DNA from 2 places in the Streptomyces sp. NPDC048639 genome. Region 2 is predicted to be linked to the other one. Evidence: riboswitches for the same ligand, from Rfam matches in the RefSeq annotation. Region 2 holds a riboswitch; the other holds the start of a gene.
The links. Region 2 has a riboswitch for cyclic di-AMP ahead of ACGFNH_RS17385 (transglycosylase family protein). Riboswitches for the same ligand answer to the same signal wherever they lie in the genome.
Positions count from the first base shown of each region.

Region 1: linked by a shared signal. The riboswitch ahead of ACGFNH_RS04770 (C40 family peptidase) and the one ahead of ACGFNH_RS17385 (transglycosylase family protein) in region 2 are both predicted to bind cyclic di-AMP.

Region 1 is NZ_JBICVP010000002.1:95,138-105,681, forward strand. It holds gene ACGFNH_RS04760 (ATP-dependent Clp protease proteolytic subunit) at 1-81, shown strand, start outside; gene ACGFNH_RS04765 (hypothetical protein) at 87-395, shown strand; cyclic di-AMP (ydaO/yuaA leader) riboswitch at 699-896, shown strand; partial or broken gene ACGFNH_RS04770 (C40 family peptidase) at 1,391-1,738, shown strand; gene ACGFNH_RS04775 (ATP-binding protein) at 1,931-2,359, opposite strand; gene ACGFNH_RS04780 (helix-turn-helix domain-containing protein) at 2,627-3,550, shown strand; gene ACGFNH_RS04785 (DUF397 domain-containing protein) at 3,495-3,794, shown strand; gene ACGFNH_RS04790 (8-amino-7-oxononanoate synthase) at 3,834-4,976, opposite strand; gene bioB (biotin synthase BioB) at 5,152-6,399, shown strand; gene ACGFNH_RS04800 (adenosylmethionine--8-amino-7-oxononanoate transaminase) at 6,392-7,792, shown strand; gene bioD (dethiobiotin synthase) at 7,895-8,632, shown strand; gene ACGFNH_RS04810 (universal stress protein) at 8,691-9,191, opposite strand; gene ACGFNH_RS04815 (SLC13 family permease) at 9,197-10,544, opposite strand, start outside.
Region 2 is NZ_JBICVP010000006.1:5,695-16,039, reverse strand. It holds gene ACGFNH_RS17425 (NADP-dependent oxidoreductase) at 1-50, opposite strand, end outside; gene ACGFNH_RS17420 (winged helix-turn-helix transcriptional regulator) at 220-591, shown strand; gene ACGFNH_RS17415 (nucleoside triphosphate pyrophosphohydrolase) at 613-1,617, shown strand; gene ACGFNH_RS17410 (DUF6479 family protein) at 1,646-2,062, shown strand; gene ACGFNH_RS17405 (lysoplasmalogenase) at 2,180-2,941, shown strand; gene ACGFNH_RS17400 (chaplin) at 3,136-3,459, opposite strand; gene ACGFNH_RS17395 (cytochrome P450) at 3,619-4,905, shown strand; gene ACGFNH_RS17390 (transglycosylase family protein) at 5,088-5,939, shown strand; cyclic di-AMP (ydaO/yuaA leader) riboswitch at 6,199-6,364, shown strand; gene ACGFNH_RS17385 (transglycosylase family protein) at 6,368-7,063, shown strand; gene eno (phosphopyruvate hydratase) at 7,275-8,555, shown strand; gene ACGFNH_RS17375 (septum formation initiator family protein) at 8,683-9,156, shown strand; gene ACGFNH_RS17370 (DUF501 domain-containing protein) at 9,222-9,791, shown strand; gene ACGFNH_RS17365 (exopolyphosphatase) at 9,788-10,345, shown strand, end outside.

The sequences.
Region 1 (10,544 bases), on a different contig from region 2:
GCGGCCCTGAGTCACGGGCTCGCGGACCGCATCGTGCAGCACCGCAAGGGGACGCCCGGCCTCCCGGCCGGCGGGCGGTGATCGGCGTGCTGCCACCCGAACTGCCTCCGCTGCCCGCCCTGACGCGCGCCGAGTGCGATCTGGTGGACCGTTACCTGGAGGTACTCGATCTGCTGGGCCGCATCAACCCGGCCCGCTCCTGCGACACGTACGGCGGGCTGCGCGCCGCACAGGCCCTGGTCGGCAGGGCGGCGGCACTGCGGGACGCGCTGACTCTGATGCACGAGCGCGGGGAGAGTTCGATCCACGCCGCGACTCTGGCGCGCGCGTTGCGGGTGCTTGACGGAGAGCGGCGGGTGGGGCGCCTCACCCTCCCTCCGGAAGCGGAGAGTTGACGACCCGTCGCCCGGAACGGCGGCTCGGTACGGCCGAACGTGTACGCCCGATCGACGTACCGTCAGCTCCGTACGAGACATTGATCGACTTGCGATCGGACGACGGAGGGGAGTGCGGTGCACACCGCCCCTCGCCTGGTACGGGGCCTGCCGAGGAACCGGATCCGGCAGCGGGAAAACCCTCTGGACCGCTAAATGCGTCAAATGTGACTAAGGTCCAAAGTGGCCGTTTCGATCGGAAATCTTCCGGTTCTTGCGTGACGATCCGTTAGACGACAAGCCCCCGCCATCGCGGTGGGGCGGTCCGTGCGGACGCCGAGTCCTGCCGCCGCACGGATGCCCGGTCGACACGAGTGGATCGGCAGGAGTGGAGGACCCGAGCAGTCCGGGGCGCCGGGAGTACCGGCCGCTCCTTGGGGTGAAGCCGCTGCGGCGGCCGGGCATTCTTCGCCTGCCCGAACCCGACAGGTCACCCTTCACAGGCGGCTGACGAAGGGGTGCGCATGACCGCGCATGCACAAGTCCCGTCCCTCCTCGGCCGGGCCGGCGCCGCTTCGGCGCTCACCCTGGCAGCCGTCGGCGGCGCGCTCCTGGCGCCGGGCTCCGCCGGGAAGGCGTACGCAAGTCCACCGCCCGGCCCGGACTCGTCCCAGATCCGGAGCGACACGGCCGGGGCAGGAGTGTCCGGAATCGAGCAGCAGATTTCCGGCACGGATCCGTTCTCCGACACGGACGACGAGTCGTCCCTCAGCGGCTCAGGGGGCGGAAGACCACCCGAATCCCTGCCGGGCATGCCCGGCATCAGACCCGACGGAGCGCCGCCTTCCGCAGAGCCGGACGAGGGGGGAGCACCGCAGCAACAGTCCCATCCGCCCCGGAAGGAACCGTCGAAGCCGGACCGGTCCGACCAGGGCGGACAGGGCGGGAAGCAGGCGGCGCACCGCCCCGAAGCACCGAAGGCGGAGAAGCCCGCCAAGGCTCGGCAACCGCAGCAGCTCGGGACACGGGCCCTCAACGTCGCCCACTCCAAGCGGGGCGCCCCCTACCGCTACGGTGCCACCGGCCCGGGGAGCTTCGACTGTTCGGGCCTGACCGTCTACGCGTACAAGTCCGTGGGCAAGAGCCTGCCGCGGACGGCGTCGGCGCAGTACAACTCGACCCGCCGCATCCCGGCCTCCAGCCGCCGCCCCGGCGATCTCGTCTTCTTCGGCGCCGGACGCGGGGTCTACCACGTAGGTATCTACGCGGGTGACGGGAAGGTCGTGCACTCGCCCAAGGCCGGTTCGGTGGTGAGAGTCGATCCGATCTGGTCGAACGACGTCGCCTACGGCCGGGTGGACTGAGGCCCCCTCGCACGGCTCGGTGCGCACACATCCGTGCGCACCGGGCCGCCGCGGTCCTGACGACCACGGCATCCGGCCGCGTACGGGACCAAGGCACCCGAGGGATCCGGTCGAGTACGGAGGGCCGGTCAGTACGGGAGCCGGCCGGGTACGGGCCGACAGGGACCGGAACCGGCCAACTGCGCTCGCCCGTCAGGGAGTCGGGACCGGCCAGGGAAGCGCGATCCAAACGGTCTTGCCGCCCTCCGCCGTCGGCGTGACGGAGAGCCTGCCACCGGACTCGGCCGTGAGGCTGCGGATGATCACCATCCCCCGGCCGTTGTCCTGCTGCACTGCGGCGGGCAGCCGCCTCGGTCTTCGCGGATGGCTGTCGGTGACACCGATGCGCAGTTGCTCGTCGCGATCGAGCCGGATGTCCACGGTGAAGGTGGGCGACTGGCCGAGCGTGTGCACCACGGCGTTGGTGGCGAGTTCGGACACGATGAGGCGCACGGTGTCGGCGCACTCCGCGCCCTCCGGCAGCCCCCACTCGGCGAGGACGGTGCTGACGTACCGGCGGGCCGCCGTGACGGAGGCGGGGTCGCTCGGGTAGGTGATGGATGCTTCATGATGGTCTGCCATCGCGGACGCGGTCCCTTTCCCGCCGAGGCCCGGGGTCCGACGCGTTGTACGCATACGGAGACGACGTCGGAGCCGCCCTCCGGCGACCCCTTCGGCCAGAGTGCCACCGATGTGCCCGGTGCGGGGGGCGATCGACCGCGATGTGCATATATCTGTCCCTCGATGCGGTGAACTCTTCGCCGGAAACCCGCATTTGGGCTCACACTGACGCACGGGCGGGCGCGCGACGCCGCCCGCCAGCGGCACCGGAGGGAGCGCGAGGAGCCCATGCAGCACGGTCCGGCGGTGCGCCGCCGCAAGCTCGGCGAAGAGCTGCGGCGCCAGCGCGACATCGCCGGTCTGACGAGCGGCGAGGCCGCTCGCCTGGCCGGCTGGCACCAGTCGAAGGTGAGCCGGATCGAGACGGGGCGCAGCGGCGTCAAGTCCGAGGACGTGACCCGTCTGCTGGATGTGTACGGGGTGACGGATCCGGAGCTGCGCTCACTGCTCGCGGCTCTGGCCAACTCCGATGCCAATGGCGGGCAGCGCGCGTGGTGGCACGCCTATCGCGAGCTTCTGCCCTCCGCCTACCGGGACTTCATCAGTCTGGAGGCGGAGGCCGAACGCGCCCGGACGCTGGAGACGCTGGTCGTGCCGGGACTGCTCCAGACGCCCCGCTACGCCCGTGCCGTGACGCGCGCCGCGCTCGCGTCGCTGCCGGCCCGGCGCATCGACGAGCTGGTGGACGTACGGATCGCGCGACAGGACGTGCTGCGGGCGAACCCTCCGCTGGAGCTCCACGCGGTGCTGGACGAGGCGGTGTTGCGGCGGGAGGTCGAGTCTCCCGAGGTGATGGCGGAGCAGCTGGAACATCTGGTGGAGGTCGGTTCGCTGCCCCAAGTCCGGCTCCAGGTGCTGCCGTTCACGCACGGCTTGCACATCGGCGTGACGGGGCCTTTCGTTATTTTCTCATTTCCGGTCAGTTCTGATCTGGATGTGGTCGTTCTCGACCACTTGACGAGTAGCCTCTACCTCGAACGGAAAGAGGATCTCAGGGCGTACAGCGAGGCATTCGACACGCTGCGGGGGCGCGCCCTCCCGTGTGACGACTCGTTGGCCTTCATCGCCGCCATCGGCGATCCCCTGAGGAGGCGCAGTGCCCACCCCCCACGAACAGCCCACCCCCCACACCCCGTACATACCCTCCAGTGACCGCCTGCCCGGCCTGAACTGGCGCCGCAGCAGCCGCAGCACCGGCATGAACAACTGCGTGGAGACGGCCGTTATCGGCACGGCCACCGGAATGGGATACTCCGGGAGTTCCGGCCGGTCCCGGGTCCGCGTGGCCGTACGCGACTCCAAGGACACGGCCGGACCCGCGCTCCTCTTCTCCCCCGCCGCATGGCGGATGTTCGTACGGGACGTCCGGGCCGGGTGGTTCGACATCCGGACCTGACCGCGCCCCAGAGGCGGCACCGGCGGCCGGGACGACTCGTCAGGCCGCCGGTGCCGCCGCGACGATCACCGCGACCGCGTCCTCGATCTGCGTGTCCGTGAGGTCGGCGCGGGCGGTCAGCCGCAGTCGCGAGATGCCGTCGGGCACGGACGGCGGGCGGAAGCAGCCCACCACCAGCCCCGCGGCGCGGCAGTCGGCGGCCCAGCGGACCGCCGCATCCGGAGAGGGGGCCCGCACCGAGACCACGGACGCGTCCGGGCGGACGGCGGTCAGCCTTGCCTCCGTGAGCCGGCGATGCACTTCGGAGGCGACCGTACGGGCACGCGCCGCACGCTCGGGCTCACGGGCCAGCAGCCGCAGGCTCGCGAGCGCCGCGCCCGCCGCGGCCGGAGCGAGCCCGGTGTCGAAGATGAACGTCCGGGCCGTGTTGACCAGATGCTCGATCACCCGCGCCGGGCCGAGGACGGCACCGCCCTGGCTGCCCAGGGATTTCGAGAGGGTGACGGTGGCGACGACATCCGGGGCGCCAGCGAGCCCGGTCGCGTACAGCGCACCCCGCCCGCCGTCGCCGAGCACGCCCAGCCCGTGGGCGTCGTCGACGAGCAGCGCCGCTCCGTGCGTACGGCACGCGGCGGCCAATTCCCGCAGCGGCGCCGCGTCCCCGTCGACCGAGAAGATCGAATCGGTGACGGCCACTGCCCTTCCGTCGTGCCCGTCCAGCGACTTGGCCACGGCGCCCGGGTCGGCGTGCGGTACGACGGCGGTCTCGGCACGCGAGAGCCGGCAGCCGTCGATGAGCGAGGCGTGGTTCGCCGCGTCGGAGACGACGAGGGTGTCCCGGCCGCTGAGCGCGGTGACGGCGGCGAGGTTGGCGGCATAGCCCGAGGAGAGGACGAGAGCGGCCTCGAATCCGCAGAAGGCCGCCAGCTCGCTCTCCAGCTCGGCGTGCAGCTCGGTGGTGCCGGTGACCAGACGCGAACCGGTGGAACCCGCGCCCCAGCGCCGGGCGGCATGGGCGGCGGCGCTGGTGACCTCGGGATGGCGGGACAGACCCAGGTAGTCGTTGCTCGCCAGATCGAGAAGCGGCGAGTCGGCGGCGCGCGGACGCAGGGCGCGTACGAGCCCGGCACGGCGGCGCGCCTGCGCCTGCTCGTCGATCCAGTCGAACGGGTCGTGGGGCATCGGGCCGTCCCTCGCGTCGGTCACAGAAGCCCGGGCGGTCCCGGGATGAGGCTGCGTCCCAAACCGTAATGGGCGGGCGGACCGGTCATGGTGTGGCAATACACACACCTCATTCGGGGCCTGTTGTGCGGTCCCTCCTTGGCCGGGAGCCGTGCCGTAGGCGAGGATCAGCGCCATGGAGCTGCTGAACACGCTGGTGGACAAGGGGCTGCGACGAGAGCTGCCCACCCGGGACGAGGCCCTCGCCGTGCTGGCCACATCGGACGACGACCTGCTCGATGTGGTGGCGGCCGCCGGGAAGGTGCGCCGTCAGTGGTTCGGGCGGCGGGTGAAGCTCAACTACCTCGTCAACCTCAAGTCCGGCCTGTGCCCGGAGGACTGCTCGTACTGTTCCCAGCGGCTCGGTTCGAAGGCCGAGATCCTCAAGTACACCTGGCTGAAGCCGGACGAGGCCGCGGCCGCGGCGGGCGCGGGTGTCGCGGGCGGCGCCAAGCGCGTGTGCCTGGTCGCCAGCGGGCGCGGTCCGACCGACCGTGACGTGGACCGGGTGTCGAAGACGATCGAGGCCATCAAGGAGCAGAACGAGGGCATCGAGGTGTGCGCCTGCCTGGGGCTGCTCTCCGACGGGCAGGCCGGCCGGCTGCGCGACGCGGGTGCCGACGCGTACAACCACAACCTCAACACCTCGGAAGCCACATACGGGGACATCACGACCACCCACACCTACGCGGACCGCGTCTCGACCGTGCAGCAGGCACAGGCCGCCGGGCTGTCCGCCTGCTCCGGGCTGATCGCCGGCATGGGCGAGACGGACGAGGACCTGGTGGACGTGGTCTACGCGCTGCGCGACCTCGACCCCGACTCGGTACCGGTGAACTTCCTCATCCCCTTCGAGGGCACACCGCTGGCCGAGGAGTGGAACCTCACCCCGCAGCGGGCCCTGCGCATCCTGGCGATGGTGCGGTTCGTCTGCCCGGACGTCGAGGTACGGCTCGCGGGCGGGCGCGAGGTGCATCTGCGCTCGCTGCAGCCGCTGGCGCTGCACCTCGTCAACTCGATCTTCCTCGGCGACTACCTGACGAGTGAGGGCCAGGCGGGCAAGGCCGACCTCGACATGATCGCGGACGCGGGCTTCGAGGTGGAGGGCGCGGGATCGACGACGCTTCCCCAGCACCGGGTGGACGCCCTTGCGCAGTCCCTGGCGGAGGCCGGTGGCGGGTGTGGTTCGCACGGCGGAGGCGGTTGTGGTTCGCATGGCGGAGGCGGCTGCGGGCCGTGCGGTGACGGCGAAGGGACGGCGCCCGAGCAGGCCCCGGAGCGTGCGCCCGAGCAGGCGACGGCGGCTGCGGCCGGGTCGGCCCGTGCGGACCTCGTGACGGTGCGCCGCCGCGGCGCGGGCACGGACGTCGCCCCCAATGCGTGAGCATCCCGCGGGCGGGACCCCGGCGACGGGATCCGCAGGAGACGCGGCCGGCGCGGGGTCCGCGGACCCCGCGCTCGCGGACGTTCCAGCGCCCCGGCCGCTGACCACCGGCGAGGTGCTGGCCCTCGACCGGCAGCACGTGTGGCACCCCTACGGCCCGATGCCGGGGCGTCAGGAGCCGCTGGTCGTCGCGTCCGCGTCGGGCGTACGGCTGCGGCTTGCCGAACCGGCCGAGGGCCGCACCGAGCTGGTCGACGGCATGGCGTCGTGGTGGTCGGCGATCCACGGCTACAACCACCCCGTCCTCAACGAGGCCGCGCACGCGCAGCTCGGGCGGATGAGCCATGTGATGTTCGGTGGGCTCACGCACGAGCCCGCCGTGCGGCTCGCCGCACGGCTCGTGGAGATCACGCCCGAGCCGCTGCAGCACGTCTTCCTCGCCGACTCCGGCTCGGTGTCCGTCGAGGTCGCGGTCAAGATGTGCCTGCAGTACTGGCGGTCCGCGGGCAAGCCCGCCAAGCAGCGGCTGCTGACCTGGCGCGGCGGCTACCACGGCGACACCTGGCAGCCGATGGCCGTGTGCGACCCGGACGGCGGGATGCACCGGCTCTGGTCCGGAGTCCTGCCGCAGCAGATCTTCGCCGACGCGCCACCGGCCGGTTTCGAGGCCGAGCCGGACGAGGCGTACGCGGCGCATCTGCGGGAGCTGATCGGGCGTCACGCCGATGAGCTGGCCGCGGTCATCGTCGAGCCGGTGGTCCAGGGCGCGGGCGGCATGCGCTTCCACTCCCCCGGCTATCTGCGGGTGCTGCGGGAGGCGTGCGACGAGCACGACGTCCTGCTCGTCCTGGACGAGATCGCGACCGGCTTCGGACGTACCGGCGCACTGTTCGCGGCCGAGCACGCCGGGATCTCGCCCGATGTGATGTGCCTGGGCAAGGCCCTCACCGGTGGCTATCTGACGATGGCGGCGACCCTGTGCACCTCGCGGGTGGCCGACGGGATCTCGCGCGGCGAGGTCCCCGTACTGGCCCACGGCCCGACCTTCATGGGCAATCCGCTGGCCGCGGCCGTCTCCGAGGCCTCGATCGATCTGCTGCTGGGCCACGACTGGCAGCAGGAGGTGAAGCGGATCGAGGCGGGTCTGCGGGACGGTCTGGCGGAGGCGCTGGAGATGCCGGGCGTCCGGGACGTCCGCGTGCTGGGCGCGATCGGTGTCGTCCAGCTCGACCACGAGGCGGACATGGAGGCGGCGACGCGGGCCGCGGTGCGCGAGGGAGTCTGGCTGCGGCCGTTCCGCGACCTGCTCTACACGATGCCGCCGTACATCACCGGTGACGACGACGTGGCCGGGATCTGCGCGGCGGTACGGGCGGCGGCTGCGGCGGGCTGACCACGGCTCCGGGACGTCCAGGCGTCCAGGCGTCCAGGCGTCCAGGCGTCCAGGCGTCCAGGCGTCCAGGGCACGGTAACGACGAAAGGCACACGAGCGGTCATGACGGTTCTCGTCATCACGGGGACGGGCACGGAGATCGGCAAGACGGTCACCACCGCGGCGGTGGCGGCTCTCGCGGCCCGCCAGGGCCGGTCGGTGGCCGTGCTCAAACCCGCGCAGACAGGCGTGGCCGAGGGCGAGCCGGGGGACGCGGCGGAGGTCGCACGGCTCGCCGGACAGGTGACGACATCCGAACTCGCCCGGTTTCCCGAGCCGTTGGCGCCCGATACCGCGGCCCGGCGTGCGGGGCTGGCCCCTGTGGGCCCGCGGGCGGTGGCCGAGGCGGCGGAGAAGCTGGACGCCGACCACGACCTGGTCCTGGTCGAGGGCGCGGGCGGACTGCTCGTACGGTTCGACGATGAGGGCGGCACGCTGGCCGACGCGGCCCGGCTTCTGGGCGCCCCCGTTCTGGTCGTGGCTCAGGCCGGCCTCGGCACGCTCAACGTCACGACGCTGACGGCGGAGGCGCTGCGGGCACGGCAGTTGGAGTGCGCGGGCGTGGTGATCGGGAGCTGGCCCGCGGCACCGGGCCTGGCGGATTGCTGCAACCTCGCCGACCTTCCGGCCGCGGCGGGCGCTCCGTTGCTCGGGGCGATCCCGGAGGGGGCGGGGGCTCTCTCCCCCACCGACTTCCGCGCGGCCGCGGGTTCATGGCTGGCGCCGCGACTGGGCGGCGCGTGGGACGCGTTGGCGTTCACGGCTCGGGCGGCGGCGGACACGGGAACCCACCAGCCGTAGCCCCCCAACGCGCACGCCTTGCCCACCTCGTACACGGCCTCGTACGCGTCTCCGCGCGCTACCGGTCGTGGGGTGGGTGCGGGGGCGGGGGCGGGATCGTGTCGACTCCCGGGGCGGGCTCCGGCCAGACCAGCAGGACCGGGCACGGCGCATGATCCACGATGAAGCGGCTCGCCGGACCGAGGCTGTGCGGCCCCAGATGGGACCTGTCGCCGTCGCGGGCGAGGATGAGCAATTCGGCGTCCTCGGCGGCCGCGACCACCTCGCGTTCGACGCGGCCGGTGCGTTCGAGCCGGGTGCAGGGGCGGCCGATGCGGTCCGCCGCCGCGGTGAGCAGGTCTTCGGCAGAGGCTGCGGCGAGGTGTTCCAGCCGGGTGCCGGGGTCGCGTTCGGGATGCCCTCGGCCGAGCAGCCCCGCGTACGCCCCGTGCCCGGCGCCCGCGACGTCCGGGTCGGTCACGTGCAGCAGGACGGGATCAGCGCCTTCGGGCGTATGCGTACGCGCCGCGTCGACGCACGCGGGCCAGGTGCCTTCGACGATCCAGGCGATGACGTTCACGGGGATCAGCCTCCGATGACGTGCAGCGACGCCCACAGTGCCACGACCGCGGCGACCAGCGCAGCAGGAACGGCCCGCAGACCGAGCCGGGTGAACTCGCCCAGGCCGATGTCCGTCTCGTGCTCGCGGACGATCCGGCGCCAGAGGAGTGTGGCCAGGGATCCGGTGTAGGTGAGGTTGGGCCCGATGTTCACCCCGACGAGCACGGCGAGTACGGCGCCGGGACCGGACGGAACGGCCAGGGGCACCAGTACCAGGACGGCCGGCAGGTTGTTGATGACGTTCGCCAGGACGGCGGCGAGCACGGCGATGCCGAGGAGCGCCGGCAGCCCGGTGCCCTCGGGGATCAGATACCCGAGCGCGTCCGCGAGCCCGTTGTCGACGACGGCCCGCACCACGATCCCGAGGGCGACGACGAACGCGAGGAACGGCACCGCGGCGGACCGTACGAGCGCGACCAGGGTGGTACGCCGCCGGATCAGCGCCCGTACGGCGAGCACACCGGCCCCGGCCGCCGCCGCCCACGCCGGGTCCACCGAGAGCGCCGAGGCGAGCACGAACCCGGCCAGGGTGCACACCACGGTGACGAGCGCGAACACCGGGACCTCGGGCTCCCCGGTGACGGCCGCCGCTTGCGCCCCGGCGTCCAGGTCGGTGGCGAAGAATCGCCGGAAGACCAGGTACTCGACCCCGATCGCGGCCAGCCAGGGCAGGGTCATCAGCGCCGCGAAGCGGGTGAAGCTCAGCCCGCTCGCGGCGAAGGCGAGCAGGTTGGTCAGATTGGACACGGGCAGGAGCAGCGAGGCCGTGTTGGACAGATGCGTACAGGCGTAGACATGCGGTTTGGGACGTGCGCCGAGCCGCGTGGCGGTCGCGAAGACCACCGGGGTCAGCAGCACGACCGTGGCATCCAGGCTGAGCACCGCCGTGATGACGGAGGCGGCCACGAAGACCTGGGCCAGCAGACGGTGCGACCGTCCCGCGGCCGTACGGGCCATCCAGGCGCCGCAGGCGCGGAACAGGCCCTCGTCGTCGCACAGTTGGGCCAGCACGAGGACGGCCGCCAGGAAGCCGATCACCGGACCCAGCTGCTCCGCCTCGGCACGGGCATGGTCCGTCGACACGGCTCCCGTGGCGATCACCAGGAGCGCGGCGGGCACGGCGACGACCGCCTCCGACCTGCCCCAGGGGCGTACGACCGCCCAGGCCAGGACGGACAGCAGGAGTGCGGCGGAGAGTGCCTCGGCGAGCGGCGCGTTCAGGGTCGGTCGGGCCTTTCCGGGCGGGGAGGTCTGAGTGGACGACGGGCTGAGTGGACGGCGGCCCGAGTGGACGGCGGGGTCCATCCTCGCG
Region 2 (10,345 bases):
GTGTCCTGGACGACCGCGCGCATGGCCGGGGACGTCTGGGCGTTGCTCATCACGCATCTCCTGAAAGGGGTGGTCGACGGCCGTGGGCGAGTGCCCGGCCGTTACGCCGAGGAACGTATCCGCATGGGTGTAGTTACCCGCAAGGGCGTCTACTATCTTTTGGAAAGCGGTCCTGAAGGATTCAGGACGACGGATTCGGAACGGAGGCGCGCAGCCGCCATGACCACCGACTGCACCACGGGCCGGCACGAGGTCCACGACGTCTACGCCGACCAGTGCCCCTGCCGCTTCGTGCTCGAACTGCTCGCCAACAAGTGGGCGGCGCTGGCCATCGGCGCGATGGAGGACGGACCGCAGCGGTTCGGGGCACTCCAGCGGCGGCTGCAGGGCATCAGCCCCAAGGTGCTGACGCGCACCCTGCGCCGCCTGGAGGACCACGGCTTCGTCGACCGCACCATCTACCCGGCCGTCCCCCTGCACGTCGAGTACGGCCTGACCGATCTGGGGCGCAGCGTCGCCGAACCGCTCGGTCATGTGCGGAGCTGGGTCGAGGACCACATCGACGACATCAGGTCGCTCCAGGGGGCCTGACGGGTGGGTTACGTTCGACCCGTGAACGTGAGCCCACCCGTGAACAGCGCCGACGAACCCGCCGAGTCCGCCGGCCGCATCGTCCTCCTCACCACCAGCCACCGGGTCGCCCCGGGCCTGCTCTCCTGGCCCGCATGGCAGGCCCTGCGCGGCGCCGACCGCATCGTGTGCCCGGATCCGGACCATCCGCAGCTCCCGTATCTGCACGAGGCGGGGCTGGACATCGAGCATGTGGTCCCCTCGGCGCGCGATCTGGTCGAGTACTGCCGGGGCGGACGCACCACGGTCGTCATCCCCTCCGGCGAGGGCGATCCGGACCTCACCGACGGCCTGGCCAGGATGGCCGGTTCGGGCCGTGAGCGGATGCCGGACCTCGAACTGCTGCCGGCCTCGTACGACCTGCCCGGCGCCCGTCTGCTGGACCTCGTCCAGGTCATGGACACCATCCGCGCCGCCTGCCCGTGGAGCAGCACACAGACCCATGAAGGCCTGGCCAAGTACGGGATCGAGGAGGCGTACGAGCTCGTCGAGGCCATCGAGGCAGGCGACCGGCACGAGCTGCGGGAGGAGCTGGGCGACGTGCTGCTGCAGGTCGTCTTCCACGCCCGTATCGCCGAGGAGGACCCGGACGAGCCGTTCTCGATCGACGACGTGGCGGGCACGATCGTCGAGAAGCTCATCCACCGGCACCCGCATGTCTTCGGGACCGAGACGGCCGAGACCTCGGAGGACGTCAAGGCGCACTGGATGCGCACCAAGGCCGTCGAGAAGCAGCGCGAGTCCGTCACGGACGGCATTCCGCTGGGCCAGCCCGCGCTCGCGCTCGCCTCCAAGCTCGCCGCCCGGGTACGGACTGCGGGCCTGGCGGTCGATCTGCCCGCGTCCCCGGGCGGGGGAGACGTCGGCGAGCAGCTCCTGGCGCTGGCGGCACGGGCCGAGGCGGAGGGCACGGATCCCGAGTCCGCTCTGCGCGCCGCCGCCCGGGCCTACCGCGACGCCATCCGTACGGCCGAAGGGACCGACTGACTTCCCCCGGCCCGGGTACTCGTGAGCCATGTTCGAGCTGACCATGGAATTCGCCGCGCGTCGGGACTACCTGGTCGGGATCGCTCCTCTGGTCGTCGGGATCTTCGTGGTGATCCTGCTGGTCGGAGCGGTGATCCTCGGTCTGCGGGTGCGTTCCCGCGAGCCGGAGCCGTCCAAGGACCCGCAGCCGCGGGGCGGCGCCTGGGGCACGCACGAGGAGCACGAGTCGGGCTCCTCGCCCGAGAACCACGGGCCGGGCCACCAGGACGTGGCACGCCCGCGGACGGACTTCCAGGAGCGCCGCAGGCCGCACGACGTGCCGCAAAACGGTGTGCGCCACATGCCGTACGAGTTCGACAACACCCCCTCGGAGTCGGCCGCCGACGAAGGCGAGCCGGAGGGGCGCAAGTGGGACCGCGGCGGCAGTGGGCACGGCACGGGCTGACGCCACCGCGAACCCCCCGCCGCCGGGTGCGGTGCTCCGCCGGGGGCCGCGGGCGAGCGGGAGGTCACAGGGCCGGGGCGTTGACGGGGCGTCACCGGCCTCGGAAGACTGCCGGGCATGGTGATCACCGGACAGCGCAGCGGATACCGCAGGAAGCGCGTGCTCGAGGCGGCGGGCGCGGCCGTGTCGCGGTTGGCACGACCGGACGGGCACGGGCGCGGCGCGCTCGCCGCGTTCGGGGCCCTGGCCGCCGCCGACGTGGCCGCCGTGGCCGGCAACCCGCGCGGACTGCGCCGGGCCGCGAAGCCGTTGCTGATGCCCGTGCTCGCGGGGCACGTACTGCGCAGCCGCAACGACGCGTCCGAGCCCGTTCCCAAAGCGCTGGTCGCCGGGCTCGCCTTCGCCGCCGCGGGCGACACCGCGCTGCTCTTCGACAAGCACGAGTCCGCGTTTCTCCTCGGCATGGCGGCCTTCCTGGGCACACAGGTCAGCTACACCGCCGGCTACACCCGGCTCGGCGCGCTCCGCGGCATCGTCAGGAAGCCCTGGCCGGCTCTCGCCTGCCTGGGCGGCTGGGCCGCGATCAACGCGCTGCTGGCCCCGTCCCTGGAGGAGCGGCTCCGCCTTCCCGTCGCCGGGTACAGCCTCGCGCTGACGGTGATGGGCGCCGCCGCCCTCGGCGTCGGCGGCAAGGTCGCCGCGGGTGCCGGTTCCTTTCTCGCATCGGACCTGCTGATCGGCCTTCAGGCCGCGGGTTACGAGCTGCCCTCACGGCAGACCCACGAGGTCCTCGTCATGGCCGGTTACCTCCTCGGCCAGTACCTCATCACCTCGGGCTGGCTGGAGCACGCCGAAGCCCGGCGTGCCGTCACGGCGTAGCCGCCCGGACGACGCAGCCCCGCGAAACAGGCCGGTGGCCTTCCGCACGTGCGGAAGGCCACCGGCCTGTGGTCCGTCCGGAAAGGCCGGTGGCCTCCCGCGTCGTCGCGGGAGGCCACCGGTTTCCGGCGCAGGGGTGATGGGGCGGGGAGGGAGGGCCAAGCCTGAGCTCACCACCTGCGCGGAGACTTCGCTCAGTGGTGCTTCTTCTTGGAGTGCTTCTTGTGGTCGTGCTTCTTGTGGTCGTGCTTCTTCTTCTCGACCTTGTGCTCTTCGCCCGAGGCGTTGATGCAGGTGTTGCCGAACGCGGCGTTGAGCAGGCCACCGCCGTCGACGCTGTTCCCGCACAGGTTGACCGGGATGTGGATCGGGGCCTGGAGCACGTTGCCGGAGATGGCGCCCGGGGAGCGGACAGCCGCACCCGTGGCCTCGGAGTCGGCAGCGGCGGTGCCGGCGGCACCGGCGACCACGGCGCCCGCGGCGGCTGTGACGGCAAGCGTCCTGATCATCCGTGACATGTTCTTTCTCTCCTCTGCAGAAAGGAACCAATCCGCCTCCTTGGCGGCGTTGGCATCCGCGACAACGCGACCGGACACGGCAAGTCACGGGCCGTTAGGCCGAATGGGATCGCAGGACGCCGCGGACCGCCCGGCCGAGCGCCGGGATACGGTCGAGGCGTGCACGAGGAGAACCCCGCCCCGACCACCCCGCCCGCGCTCTTCACCTGGGAGTTCGCCGCCGACCCGTATCCGGCCTACGCGTGGCTGCGCGAGCACTCCCCGGTGCACTGGACCCGGCTGCCCAGCGGGGTCGACGCATGGCTCGTCACCCGGTACGCGGATGCCAAGCAGGCCCTGGCCGATCCGCGGCTGTCGAAGAACCCCGCACGCCATCACGAGCGTTCGTCCGCCGAGTCGCCCGCGGGCCGGTCGGCGCACGCCAAGGGGAAGGTCGGCATTCCCGGTGAGCGCAGCGCCGAGTTGATGACCCATCTGCTCAACATCGACCCGCCCGACCACACCCGCCTGCGCCGGCTCGTCTCGAAGGCGTTCACCCCGCGCCGCGTCGCCGAATTCGCGCCGCGCGTCAGTGAGTTGACGGACCGTCTCATCGACGCGTTCGCGGAACGGGGCGAGGTCGACCTCATCCATGAATTCGCCTTCCCGCTGCCCATCTACGCGATCTGCGACATGCTCGGCGTACCGGCGGAGGACCAGGACGACTTCCGCGACTGGGCCGGGATGATGATCCGGCACGGCGGCGGACCGCGCGGCGGCGTCGCCCGTTCGGTGAAGAAGATGCGCCGCTATCTCGCCGAGTTGATCCATCGCAAGCGCGCCGACCTCGGCGACGACCTCATCTCGGGCCTGATCCGCGCGAGCGATCACGGCGAGCACCTCACCGAGAGCGAGGCCGCGGCGATGGCGTTCATCCTGCTCTTCGCCGGGTTCGAGACGACGGTCAACCTGATCGGCAACGGCACGTACGCGCTGCTGCGCAACCCCGGCCAGCGGGAGCGGCTCCACCGGGCCCTCGCGGAGGGCGACGAGACGCTGCTGGCGAGCGGGGTCGAGGAACTGCTGCGCTACGACGGGCCGGTGGAGCTCGCCACCTGGCGGTTCGCCGTCGAGCCGGTCACCATCGGCGGGCAGTCCATCGCCACCGGCGATCCCGTCCTCGTGGTTCTCGCCGCCGCCGACCGCGATCCGGCGCGCTTCGCCGATCCCGGCACGCTCGACCTCGCCCGCGGCGACAACCAGCACCTCGGGTACGGCCACGGAATTCACTACTGTTTGGGCGCTCCGCTCGCCCGGCTGGAGGCACAGACCGCTCTCGCCACACTTTTCCGGCGCCTTCCCGACGTACGACTCGCGGCGGAACCTGACGATTTGCGCTGGCGCGGAGGGCTCATCATGCGTGGATTGCGCACGCTTCCGGTCGAGTTCACCCCCTCTAAAATTTGAGCGGGTTTCAACTATGTGATCTTCGCGTGATCTCCACTACATCGTCTTGTGACAGCACGCCGACCTCGCTACCTTCTGCGGCAGCTTCGCACCACCGCTCGCTCGAAAGGCACCACATGCGTTCCGGGACCGGTCGGCACCGCCGCCCTCGTCAAGCACCGGCCATCTTCGTCACGGCTGGCGTGACAGGTTCGGCGATCGCGCTGCCGCTGCTCGCGGCCGGTGGCGCTCAGGCCGCGGACACCGACACCTGGGACCGGGTCGCGCAGTGCGAGAGCGGCGGTCTGTGGAGCGCGGACACGGGCAACGGCTACTACGGCGGAGTGCAGCTGACCCAGAACACCTGGGAGGAGTACGGCGGTCGCGACTACGCGCCCCGGGCCGATCTCGCCAGCCGCTCCCAGCAGATATCCGTCGCCGAGAAGATTCTCGACGCCAAGGGGCCCCAGGCGTGGCCGAACTGCGCGCTGGACGCCGGCCTCACCGATGACGGCGAGGCCCCCGACGTGGATCCCGGCGTCGACCTGTCGCGGCCCATCGAAACCCTGCTCCCCGGTGAATCCGCCGTTCCCGACCGGGACTCCGGCGAGCCCAGCCCCTCGGAATCGTCCCCGTACGACGACGACACCGAGGACCGCGGCGAATCCGGCGCTCCCTCGGAGGACTACGGCGACCAGGAGCCGGGCGGCTCGGAATCGGCCGCTCCGTCCGGCGGATCCGGCGCCGGCAAGCACCGCGGCGCGCCCGCGGACGAGGGGTCCGGGAGCGGTGCGGGCGACTCGGACCGCACGGCGGACGAGGGCAAGGACCACGAGAACGGCCGTCACGCCTCCCGCGGCAGCGGCTCCGACCGTGCGGAGCAGGAAGGCGACTACACCGTCCGACCGGGTGACAGTCTGTCGGGAATTGCCGAAAAGCACTCGCTCGCGGGCGGTTGGCCCGCGCTGTACGAGGCCAACGAGTCCGTGGTCGGCGGCGACCCGAACCTCATTCTCCCTGGTCAGACGCTCGACCTCGAATCGTCCGCGCGCTAGTTCGCGGGTGCGGGCAGCGCTGGGGAGCGACTGAGAGAAGCATCTCATCGGCCCAACGGGCGTGCTGCGCCCGCCTGGTGTGCCCGCACCTGTCCCCACCTGCGTAGATAAGGACAACAGAAGGAAAAGTAGGGGCTCCTGGTGCCGGATGTCGGTTTTTGAACCGGTGGGACTTGTGTGCTTACCGTCGAAGCCGCTCGCCGCACGGTGGGCGCCGCCGACCATCACGCCTAATCCTGCCGGTGGCCGGAGGACAGTCGACGCGCAAGCGCCGTAGGCAGGAGCGGGGGACCCAAGGTAAGTGCCGGAAGGGCCGCGACAGCGGACCGGACGGCTAGGGGTGAAGACCGGTGCGAGAGCACCGGGCCGGGCCGCTCACAGCCCGAACCCGACAGCTCACCTCGCAGGCGTCGGTGAGGGGATGTTCCATGCTGCTTTCCGGCAACAAGGGCTCGCGCGGCGCGCATCGCCGCCCATCCACCATGGCTCGTATCGCAGTACTCGCCGGTGTCGCCGGCTCCGCGGTCGCCGTACCGCTCATGGGCGCCACTTCGGCGAGCGCCGCCTCCGTCGGAACCTGGGAGAAGGTCGCCCAGTGCGAGTCCGGCGGCGACTGGCACATCAATACCGGCAACGGCTACTACGGCGGGCTGCAGTTCTCGCAGTCGAGCTGGTCCGCCGCGGGCGGCACCCAGTACGCGTCCCGTGCCGACCTGGCCACCAAGGAGCAGCAGATCGCCACCGCGGAGAAGCTGCTCGACAAGCAGGGGCCGGGTGCCTGGTCCTGCGCCGGCGCGGGCGGCCTGACCGCCGGCGGCCCGGACGCGGACGTGGACACCGCCCGTACCTCCGCCGGCGGCGCCGAGGCGCGCGCCGACCGCAGCGACCGCGCCGCCCGCAGCGACCGCCGGGGCGAGGCCGGGCCGTCCGCGCCGAAGGACGCGTCCGGAGCGCCGGTCAAGAAGGGTGACGGCGAGTACGAGGTCAAGCCCGGTGACACCCTCGGCACGATCGCCGACGCCAAGGGCGTCGAGGGTGGCTGGAAGAAGCTCTACGAGCTCAACAAGGAGATCGTCGACCGCGCCGACCTGATCTTCCCCGGCCAGCGTCTCCACCTGAGCTGACCCGGCCCCCGGCCGGCCAGTGGGCCGACCGGTCCCGGCCGGCCGGCGGATTCAAGGCCCTCAAAGGTCACCTTTACGGGCCTTTGGGGGCCTTTTCGTCTCGGCGGGCGGGCAGAGGACGGCCGAGGATCCGAGGACGGTTAGGCTCATGCCGCAGAGAGGGACTCACCGAGTCCTGCGTCCCAGCGTCAGATCCCAGAAGGAGATGCTCGTGCCGTCGATCGACGTCGTCGTAGCCCGCGAGATCCTCGACTCGCGAGGCAACCCCACGGTCGAGGTCGAGGTCGGCCTCGACGACGGCAGCACGGGTCGTGCCGCCGTCCCCTCCGGTGCCTCCACCGGAGCGTTCGAGGCCCTCGAGCTCCGTGACGGGGACAAGAGCCGCTACGGCGGCAAGGGCGTGGAGAAGGCCGTCCTCGCCGTCATCGAGCAGATCGGCCCGGAGCTGGTCGGCTACGACGCGACCGAGCAGCGGCTGATCGACCAGGCGATGTTCGACCTGGACGCCACCCCTGACAAGTCCTCGCTCGGCGCCAACGCGATCCTCGGCGTCTCCCTCGCCGTCGCGCACGCCGCCGCCGAGGCCTCCGACCTTCCGCTCTTCCGCTACCTCGGCGGACCGAACGCGCACCTGCTGCCGGTCCCGATGATGAACATCCTCAACGGCGGCTCGCACGCCGACTCCAACGTGGACATCCAGGAGTTCATGATCGCGCCCATCGGCGCCGAGTCCTTCTCCGATGCCCTGCGCTGGGGCACCGAGGTCTACCACACCCTGAAGTCCGTGCTGAAGGAGCGGGGCCTGTCCACCGGCCTCGGCGACGAGGGCGGTTTCGCCCCCAACCTGGACTCCAACCGCGAGGCCCTGGACCTGATCGTCGAGGCCATCAAGAAGGCCGGCTACCAGCCGGGCCAGGACATCGCGCTCGCCCTGGACGTCGCCGCCACCGAGTTCTACAAGGACGGCGTCTACGCGTTCGAGGGCAAGACCCGTACCGCCGCCGAGATGACCTCCTACTACGCCGAGCTGGTCGATGCGTACCCGCTGGTCTCCATCGAGGACCCGCTGAACGAGGAGGACTGGGAGGGCTGGAAGACCATCACCGAGCAGCTCGGTGACAAGGTCCAGCTCGTCGGCGACGACCTGTTCGTCACCAACCCGGAGCGCCTGGCCCGCGGCATCGAGAACAACACCGCCAACGCGCTGCTGGTCAAGGTCAACCAGATCGGTTCGCTGACCGAGACCCTCGACGCCGTCGAGCTCGCCCAGCGCAACGGCTTCAAGTGCATGATGTCCCACCGCTCCGGCGAGACCGAGGACGTCACCATCGCCGACCTGGCCGTCGCCACCAACTGCGGCCAGATCAAGACCGGCGCCCCGGCCCGTTCCGAGCGCGTCGCCAAGTACAACCAGCTCCTGCGCATCGAGGAGATCCTCGACGACGCCGCGGTGTACGCCGGCCGCAGCGCCTTCCCGCGCTTCAAGGGCTGACCACCCACGAGCGCCGGGCCCACGGGCGGCACGAGCCCTCGGGCCCATCGCTCCGGCCTTCGTCCGTCCCCGGCCGCGGTCCCGTACCGTGGCCGGGGACGGACGTATCCGACAGCAGGGAGGCGACGTGGGCGCGGACCGGGAGCGGTTCTCCACCGCGACCAGACTCAAGGCGCTCGGCGAGCAGGCCGCCGCCCGGGTCTACCGGGCCCAGGCCCGCAAGGCGCCCCGGCGCAGCCGGCTCACCGGCCGGGCCGCACTGCTCGCGCTGGTCGTCTGCTCACTCGTCGTCGCCCTGGCGTACCCGATGCGGCAGTGGGTCTCCCAGCGTTCGGAGATCGCCGAGCAGCAGCGCGATGCCGAGCAGGCGCGCCGTGCCGTGGAGACGCTGCGCGACGAGAAGGCGCGCTGGCAGGACCCGGCGTTCGTCGAGCGGCAGGCCCGTGAGCATCTGCACTTCCTCAGGCCGGGCGAGACCGGCTACACCGTGGTCGGCGGCGGTTCGTACGACGGCAGCCGGCCGCAGGGCCGGGGCATGGCCGACCGGGCCTGGTACAGCAACCTCTGGGAGGGTGTCGACCGCGTCGACGCCCGCGGCTGACCGCCCTGTCAAGTCCCCCCGTCCGTACCCGACTTCCCCATTCGACCGAAGAGATCTGCGCAGGCATGGACACGCCCCCTCCCCAGACCGATCCCACCCCGCCCACCGACGCCGACATCGAGGCGATCGGCGAGCAACTGGGCCGTGTGCCGCGCGGGTTGCGCGCCATCGCGCACCGCTGCCCGTGCGGGCTGCCCGACGTGGTGGAGACCGCGCCGCGCCTGGAGGACGGCACCCCCTTCCCGACGCTCTACTACCTGACCTGCCCGCGCGCCGCCTCCGCCATCGGCACCCTGGAGGCGGAGGGCGTCATGAAGGACATGAGCGCCCGCCTCGCGGAGGACCCGGAGCTGGCCGCCGCGTACCGCGCCGCGCACGAGGACTACATCCGGCGCCGCGACGCCATCGGGGTGCTGGAGGGCTTCCCCAGCGCGGGCGGCATGCCGGACCGGGTGAAGTGCCTGCACGTCCTGGTCGGCCACTCCCTGGCCGCGGGCCCGGGCGTCAATCCGCTCGGGGACGAGGCCCTCGCGATGCTGCCGGAGTGGTGGCGCAAGGGGCGTTGCGTCTCCTGCCCGTCGGACGCGCGGGAGCACAACGCGTCGGCGCAGGAGCAGAAGGAGGACGGCGTATGACACGGGTCGCCGCGATCGACTGCGGTACGAACTCCATCCGCCTGCTGGTCGCCGATGTCGCCCCGGAAACCGGTGAGTTGAAGGAGCTGGACCGGCGGATGACGATCGTCCGCCTCGGCCAGGGCGTGGACCGCACGGGGCGGCTCGCTCCCGAGGCCCTCGAGCGCACCTTCGCCGCCTGCCGCGAGTACGCGGAGGTGATCGGCGAACTCGGCGCCCACCGCACGCGGTTCGTCGCAACGTCCGCCTCGCGCGACGCCGAGAACCGCGAGGAGTTCGTGCGCGGCGTGGTGGACATCCTGGGCGTGGAGCCCGAGGTGATCAGCGGGGACCAGGAGGCACAGTTCTCCTTCACCGGCGCGACCAAGGAGCTGACGGGCCGGGACCATGTCGAGAAGCCGTATTTGGTCGTCGACATCGGCGGCGGCTCGACGGAGTTCGTCGTCGGCGACGTCTCCGTACGGGCGGCACGCTCCGTCGACATCGGCTGTGTCCGCATGACGGAGCGTCACCTCGTACGGGACGGGCAGGTGACCGACCCTCCTGAGTCCGGC